DNA from 3 places in the Streptomyces sp. NPDC058231 genome. Region 1 is predicted to be linked to each of the others. Evidence: riboswitches for the same ligand, from Rfam matches in the RefSeq annotation. Region 1 holds a riboswitch; each other region holds the start of a gene.
The links. A riboswitch is a leader RNA that binds a small molecule or an ion and turns the genes downstream of it on or off. The one in region 1 is predicted to bind cyclic di-AMP.
Positions count from the first base shown of each region.

Region 1 (2,195 bases):
CGGACCGGTGGCGTTGCCGGTGGCACCGGAGAGGCCGACCTGCTGTCCGGCGGTCACGGTCTGGCCGGCCGAGACGGAGAGCGAGGACATGTGGCCGTACTGCGAGTAGTGGCCGTCGGCGTGCTTGATGACGACCTCGTTGCCGTACGCGCCACCCCATCCGGCGGTGACGACGGTGCCGGAGGTGATCGCCTTCACGCTCGTGCCGGTGGCGACCGGGAAGTCGATACCGGTGTGGCTGCCGCTGGACCAGTTGGAACCGGAGGCGCGGTAGGCCGTGGTGTGGTTGCCGGGGACCGGGTGGACGTAACCGGAGCTGCTGCTCTGGGCGGCCGCGGGCTTGGGGGCGGCCGAAGCGCTCGCGGACGTCGTGGACTTGACGGGAGCCTTGGACGGCGCGGCCTGCGCGGTGGCCGCGGCGGAGCCGGCCGGCTTGGAGCCGAGCGTCAGCTTCATGCCCGGGAAGATCAGGCTCGGGTCGTCACCGACGACCACGCGGTTGTCCTGGTACACCTTCTGCCAGCCACCCTTGACCTGCTGCTCGGCGGCGATCTTCGACAGGGAGTCGCCGGAGACGACGGAGTACGTCCGGGTCTCGGCCTGCTCCTTCGCGACCGGGACGGCCTGCTTGACGGCCGACTGCGCGGCGGCGGGCGCGGCCTGCTCCGCGGCGTGGGCACCGGTGGCGCCGAGCAGCGGGAGGGCGATGACGGCCCCACCGGCGCCGGCGGCGACGACGCCACGGGCGATGGTGCTGACCTTGGGACGGCGGTGCTTACCCGATGTGGGCATGAAGAATTCCTCTCCGGCGCCTACGAGGTGAGCTGTCGGGTTCGGGCTGGAGATGCCCGGTCGCACGAAGCGCGACTTCACCCCGAGCCGGCCGGATTCCTCCGGTCGGCGGCTTACCTGGTTCCCCCGCTCCTGCCACGCGTGAGTGGGTGCGAATTCCGGACGGCGGCAGGATTAGGCGGTCCATCCGGATTGAGTGGTGACCGTAGACGAGCGGGGACGACGGAAACAAGCCGCCGAATGCGGACCGGAATCCGCTACGGAAATTCGGAACGGAATACCGGTCACCCTCCGTGGATTACGGATCTTGGCTTTCCGCACGGCGTCGGGAATACCCACCGGCCGCACCGGCACACACCGTCACGGATATGATCCCGCTCACGAGAAGGCCGCCATCCCCCTTATAAGCGGGGCATGTTATTTCAAATGCCTCAATACGGACATGTCATGAACATTCTCCGTGTGGCGCGGCCCGAGCACTTACGCATCCAGGTCGCCCGCAGCCCTGCTGCACGGCCGCGTGACCCCGCGGCACCCCGCCCCGGAGCACCAACGCCGGCGCAGACCGCCACGGGCCGTGCCTGCGCGCGGGCACGGCCCACCGGCCGACTCCCCTGCACCGCCGAAAAGCCGTCGCACGGCGATCCGTTACGAGCCGGACCGGACCGGCGCGCAGCCGCGCCGCCGGCCTTCCTCCTCGGCGGCGCGGCCGCCCGCGTCGAGCGCGTTCAGCCGGTGACGGCCGAACTGATTGCCTGAGGAATCAATGTCGTATCGTCGCAGGAGTGAGCTCGCCGGCGAGCCTCGCCGACGCCAGAGACCCCAGGAGAAGCCGTGACGCAGCAGGTGCCGCAGGTCCCGTCGACGGAACCCCAGCTGGCGGGTGTGCGCAATTTCCGCGACGTGGGCGGGCTGCCCACCGTGGACGGGCGCCGGGTGCGGTACGGACGGCTCTTCCGCAGCGGTCACCTCGCGCACGCCACCGCCGAGGACGCGACGTTCCTCGGCGGCCTGGGGCTGCACACGATCTTCGACTTCCGGAACGCCGCGGACCACAAGCTCGACGGAGTGGACGTGGAACTGCCGGGCGTACGCAACGTGAGCATCCCGCTCTCCGACCCGGCCGACGGCGCCGAGTTCTGGCGTATGGTCCGCGACGGCGACATCGAACAGCTCCGCTCGGTGCTCGACGACGGCAAGGGGGCGGCCCGCATGACCGCCTCGTACAGGGCGATCATCCTGGACCGGACCGCCGAGCACAGCCGGGTACTGCACGCCCTGGCCGAAGACAGCGTCCCGGCGCTGATGCACTGCGCTGCCGGCAAGGACCGGGCCGGTCTCTCGATCGCGGTGTCGCTGCTCGCGGTCGGTGTCGAGCGCGAGGCCATCGAGGCCGACTACCT
Region 1 is NZ_JBHVWN010000029.1:80,565-82,759, forward strand. It holds gene ACFVXE_RS20575 (peptidoglycan DD-metalloendopeptidase family protein) at 1-792, opposite strand, end outside; cyclic di-AMP (ydaO/yuaA leader) riboswitch at 797-954, opposite strand; gene ACFVXE_RS20580 (tyrosine-protein phosphatase) at 1,627-2,195, shown strand, end outside.

Region 2 (2,195 bases), on a different contig from region 1:
GTCGGCGCCGACCGGCACGACAGCGTGTGGCCGGCCCAGGTGCTGGGCACCTACTGCCTGGGCGGCACCCTCACCTCCCGGCTGGACCGGGTACTGCGCGAGGAGAAGGGCTACACGTACGGCGTGCGGGCCTTCGGGCAGGTCCTGCGGTCGTCGGCGCCGGACTCCGCGACCGGGGCGACCGGCGCGGCGATGCTGGCCATCAGCGGATCGGTGGACACGGAGTCCACCGGACCGGCGCTGGACGACCTGTGGAAGGTCCTGCGGACGCTCGCGGCCGACGGGCTGACCGACGCCGAGCGCGAGACGGCCGTGCAGAACCTCGTGGGTGTCGCCCCGCTGAAGTTCGAGACGGCCGCCTCGGTCGCGGGCACGCTCGCCGACCAGGTCGAGCAGCACCTCCCGGACGACTACCAGGCGCAGCTGTACGCACGCCTGGCCGAGACCGGCACGGTCGAGGCGACCGCGGCGGTGGTCAACGCCTTCCCGGTGGACCGGCTGGTCACGATCCTGGTCGGCGACGCGGCACAGATCGCGGAGCCGGTCAGGGCGCTGGGCATCGGCGAGGTGTCGGTCGTCGCCGGCTGATACGACAGAGTCCCGCATAACGGGACATAGGGAGACCCTTGCGAGTCTGTTCTCGCCGGGGTCTTCCCTTTTGTCCGAAATGTTGCATTGAGTGGCTGAATGCCCTGTGGGATGCACTACAAAACGGCCTGTCCGTTTGGTGATTGAAAGTGACCCCGCCTAGCGTCGGCTCAGCTGTCCGTCACCCGTATGCCGCATCCGCGGCGCCGTACAGCCATCGCCGAATCCCCGTCGGGCGCGAGCCCGGGGAGCCGGGGACCCATGAGTCCCTGGGGTGAATCGGATACCGCGACCTCGTGCGAGGCCGGGGATCCGTAGGAGACCTTCCTGCTCCGAACCCGTCAGCTAACCCGGTAGGCGAGAAGGAAGGAAAGGACCAGTCACTTCATGGCGTTCATCCGCCCCACCGGGAAGCACCGTGCCCCGAGCCGTCTGACGCGCAGGAGCGCACGGGTCGCCGGAGCCGCGGCTCTCGCCACCACGGGCGTCATCGGCGGACTGGCATCCCCGGCCCTCGCCGCGGATGCCGGCACCCCCGCCGTCGACGAGACCGGACTGACCCAGGTCATCGCCATCGAGGAGACCGTCGCCGACCGCGTGGCGCTCCAGGCCGACGTGCAGAAGCACCAGGCCCACCTCGCCGCCGAGGCGAAGGCCAAGGCCGCCGCGGCGGCCAAGGCGAAGGCCGAGGTGGCTGCGAGGGCGAAGGCCGAAGCCCGCGCAGAGAAGGCCCGTGAGGCGAAGGCCCGCGCCGCCCGTTCCGCCGAGCGCACCCGCCTGGGTGCCTTCCAGCTCCCCGTCGCCGGTTCGTACGTCACCACCGGCTACAAGTCCAGCGGTTCCCTCTGGTCCTCCGGCCGCCATTCGGGCATCGACTTCCACGCCGCCTCCGGCAGCTCCGTCGTCGCCGTCGGCGCCGGCACGGTCGTCGAGGCCGGCTGGGGCGGCGCGTACGGCAACAACATCGTGCTCCGGATGACGGACGGCACGTACACCCAGTACGGCCACCTCTCCTCGATCGGTGTCTCGGTCGGCCAGAGCGTCCGCGGCGGCCAGCAGATCGGCCTCTCCGGCTCGACCGGCAACTCCACCGGACCGCACCTCCACTTCGAGGCGCGCACCACACCGTCTTACGGCTCCGACATGGACCCCGTGGCGTATCTGCGCGCCCACGGCGTCAACGTCTGACCGACGCCGCACCGCATCACCTCCGAAGGCCCCGGCTCCCCGCCGGGGCCTTCGCCGTACCCGCCGGACCGGCTCGTGGAGTCGGACCGCGGAACCGGATCCGGGCCAAAAGATATTCATGAATTCCGGCCCGGCGTCGGAAATGCGGTCGCATTGCAATAGAGTCGCAGAACAGGCGTCGATCGGCCGCGTTTCGCGGGGATTAAGGCGGAGGTTCGGACATGCGCATTCCGGCGCATTCGGTATGCACGGCAATCCGTGACGACATCGTCTCCGGTGTCTTCGAACGCGGCAGCAGACTCACCGAGGAGCTGCTCGCGCGCCGTTACGGGGTCTCCCGCGTCCCGGTACGGGAAGCGCTGCGCACCCTGGAGTCCGAGGGCTTCGTGGTCACCCGCCGACACGCCGGGGCCTGCGTC
Region 2 is NZ_JBHVWN010000002.1:174,398-176,592, reverse strand. It holds gene ACFVXE_RS02305 (M16 family metallopeptidase) at 1-588, shown strand, start outside; cyclic di-AMP (ydaO/yuaA leader) riboswitch at 797-963, shown strand; gene ACFVXE_RS02300 (M23 family metallopeptidase) at 976-1,776, shown strand; gene ACFVXE_RS02295 (GntR family transcriptional regulator) at 1,998-2,195, shown strand, end outside.
Region 2: linked by a shared signal. The riboswitch ahead of ACFVXE_RS02300 (M23 family metallopeptidase) and the one ahead of ACFVXE_RS20575 (peptidoglycan DD-metalloendopeptidase family protein) in region 1 are both predicted to bind cyclic di-AMP.

Region 3 (2,195 bases), on a different contig from region 1:
GAGCGTCAGGGCTGCCGGGGTTCGGGGGCGGCCGGAGGAACCGGCTCGCGCGGGGCCGGCGGAGGGACCGGCCTGGTGCGGGCGGCAGGCCGGACCCGTCGGGGTCAGACCGTGAGGCCCTTGTCGCGCAGCCAGGTCATCGGGTCGATGCCCGTGCCGTCCGGGGTGTGGACCTCCAGATGGAGGTGAGGGCCCGTCACATTGCCGGTGGCGCCGACACGTCCGATGGTCTCGCCGGTGGTGACCTTCTGGCCGACGGTGACGTCGATCGACGACTGGTGGCAGAACCACAGCTCCGTACCGTCTTCGAGCTCCAGGACCGTCCGGTAGCCGTACGAGCCGGACCAGCCCGCCGACTTGATGGTGCCGGTGTGGATCGCCTTGATCGGGGTGCCGGTCGGCGCCGCGAAGTCGAGGCCGGTGTGGTAGCCGGAGGACCACATCGAACCGGCTTCGCCGAAGGTCGAGGTGATCGTGTACGAGGAGGTGGGAATGGCGTAGCTCGCGGCGAGCTTGGCGAGCCGCGCCGCCTCCGCCTTCGCCTTGGCCTCTTCCTCAGCCTTCTTCTTCTCGGCGGCGACCTTGGCCTCGGCGGCGTCCTGCTTCTTCTTCGCCTCGGCGGCGGCCTGCTCCGCGGCGGCCTTCTCCTCGGCCTCCTTGGCCTCCGAGTCGGCGGCGTTCTGCTGCTGTTCGGCCTGCTGCAGGATGCGGGCGCGGAGCGCCTCGCCGGCGTCGGTGGCGCCCTGCTCGGCCTCGGCGGTGGTGATGCCGGCGCTGGTGAGCGGGGCGACTGCCGCCCTGGCATCGGCCTGGTCGGCGGACTCCTCGGAGAAGAACGCGCTCACTCCGGGCAGGGACTTGGCGTCGGGAAGGTTGTCCGCGATGGAATCGGGCAGAGATATGGAGACCGGCGGCTTGCTCTGCGCGGTGGCCATGCCACCTGCGCCGACGGCCGCGATGACGCCGACTCCGAGCACCGTGGAGCTGCGGGCGAGCCCGTTGCGCTGCTTGGCGACGCGGTGCCTGCCGCGTACGGGGCGGACGGAGTCCTCGGTGGGATTCCATTCCTCCCAGGCCCGGTCGGTCTCGCCGAAACCTTCGGTGCCGAAGTCGGCGACCGTCTCGGTTCTGTACTCGGTGGTGAAGTCGGAGCCGAACCGGGAGGGGGCTTCGGGGGCAGGCTTGTTGGACGCCACGGGGGCGCACTCCTTTCCTTCCTTCTCGCCTACCGGGTTAGCTGACGGGTTCGGAGCAGGAAGGTCTCCTACGGATACCTCCGCCTCTCACGAGACACAGGTGTCCGATTCACCCCATGTAGGTGGTTCCCCGGTTCCCTTGCGGAATTCGGCGCTCGCACGCGGCGCCGCCACTGACGACGGCTGGGACAACCGCACTGCGTTATCGAACGTTAATAGACACAGGGGCTGGATTCCAAGCCGTTCCCACTGATCGTTCACAACCTTGGCCTGGACTTTACGGGGCACAACCGGGCGGAATCGGGCGAGTTGATCGAGCCTCGGCCAATACCGGTTTCCTGACGTTGCGTCAAATGTTATGCGGAGCGGCGCCCTTCGACTACGCACGGTGGCATCACCCCCACGCCCTCACCACCGGCGCGTGCGACGCCTATCCACGACCCACGATCTTCACGGTCCTGCGCCGTTCCGGCTGGCCCTGCACGGGCCGGACGACCGCGAGCAGCGCCACGTCATCGGTGGAACGGCCGCCGGTGTGCAGCCGTACGTCGTCGGAGATCGCGGACAGCAGCTCCTCGGGCCCGGGGAAGAGCCGGCCGCGCAGCCGGGCGGCCGGATCGTAGAAGACCCCCTGCGCGTTCCGCGCCTCGGAGAGGCCGTCGGTGTACAGGAGCAGCGTCGTCCCGTCGGTCAGAGTCCAGACGTCGGTCACGTCCGGCCAGGTGCCCAGGCCCATGCCGAGCGGCAGCGCGGGCACGCTCGGCGCCAGCACCTCCAGCTGCCCGTCGGCATGGAGCAGCAGCGGCTCGGGGTGCCCGCGGTTGACGATCCGCACCTGCTTCGCATCGGTCGCGATCTCGGCCAGCACGGCGGTGACGAACCCCTCGACGGGGTCCATCCCGCCACGCCGCTCCGCCTCCCGCGCCAGCGCCCGCTCCAGCCGCTGCGCCACGCACTCCAGCGTTCCCTCCTGCTCGGCGGCCTCCCGGAACGCGCCGA
Region 3 is NZ_JBHVWN010000005.1:19,431-21,625, forward strand. It holds gene ACFVXE_RS04950 (M23 family metallopeptidase) at 105-1,196, opposite strand; cyclic di-AMP (ydaO/yuaA leader) riboswitch at 1,208-1,360, opposite strand; gene ACFVXE_RS04955 (PP2C family protein-serine/threonine phosphatase) at 1,627-2,195, opposite strand, start outside.
Region 3: linked by a shared signal. The riboswitch ahead of ACFVXE_RS04950 (M23 family metallopeptidase) and the one ahead of ACFVXE_RS20575 (peptidoglycan DD-metalloendopeptidase family protein) in region 1 are both predicted to bind cyclic di-AMP.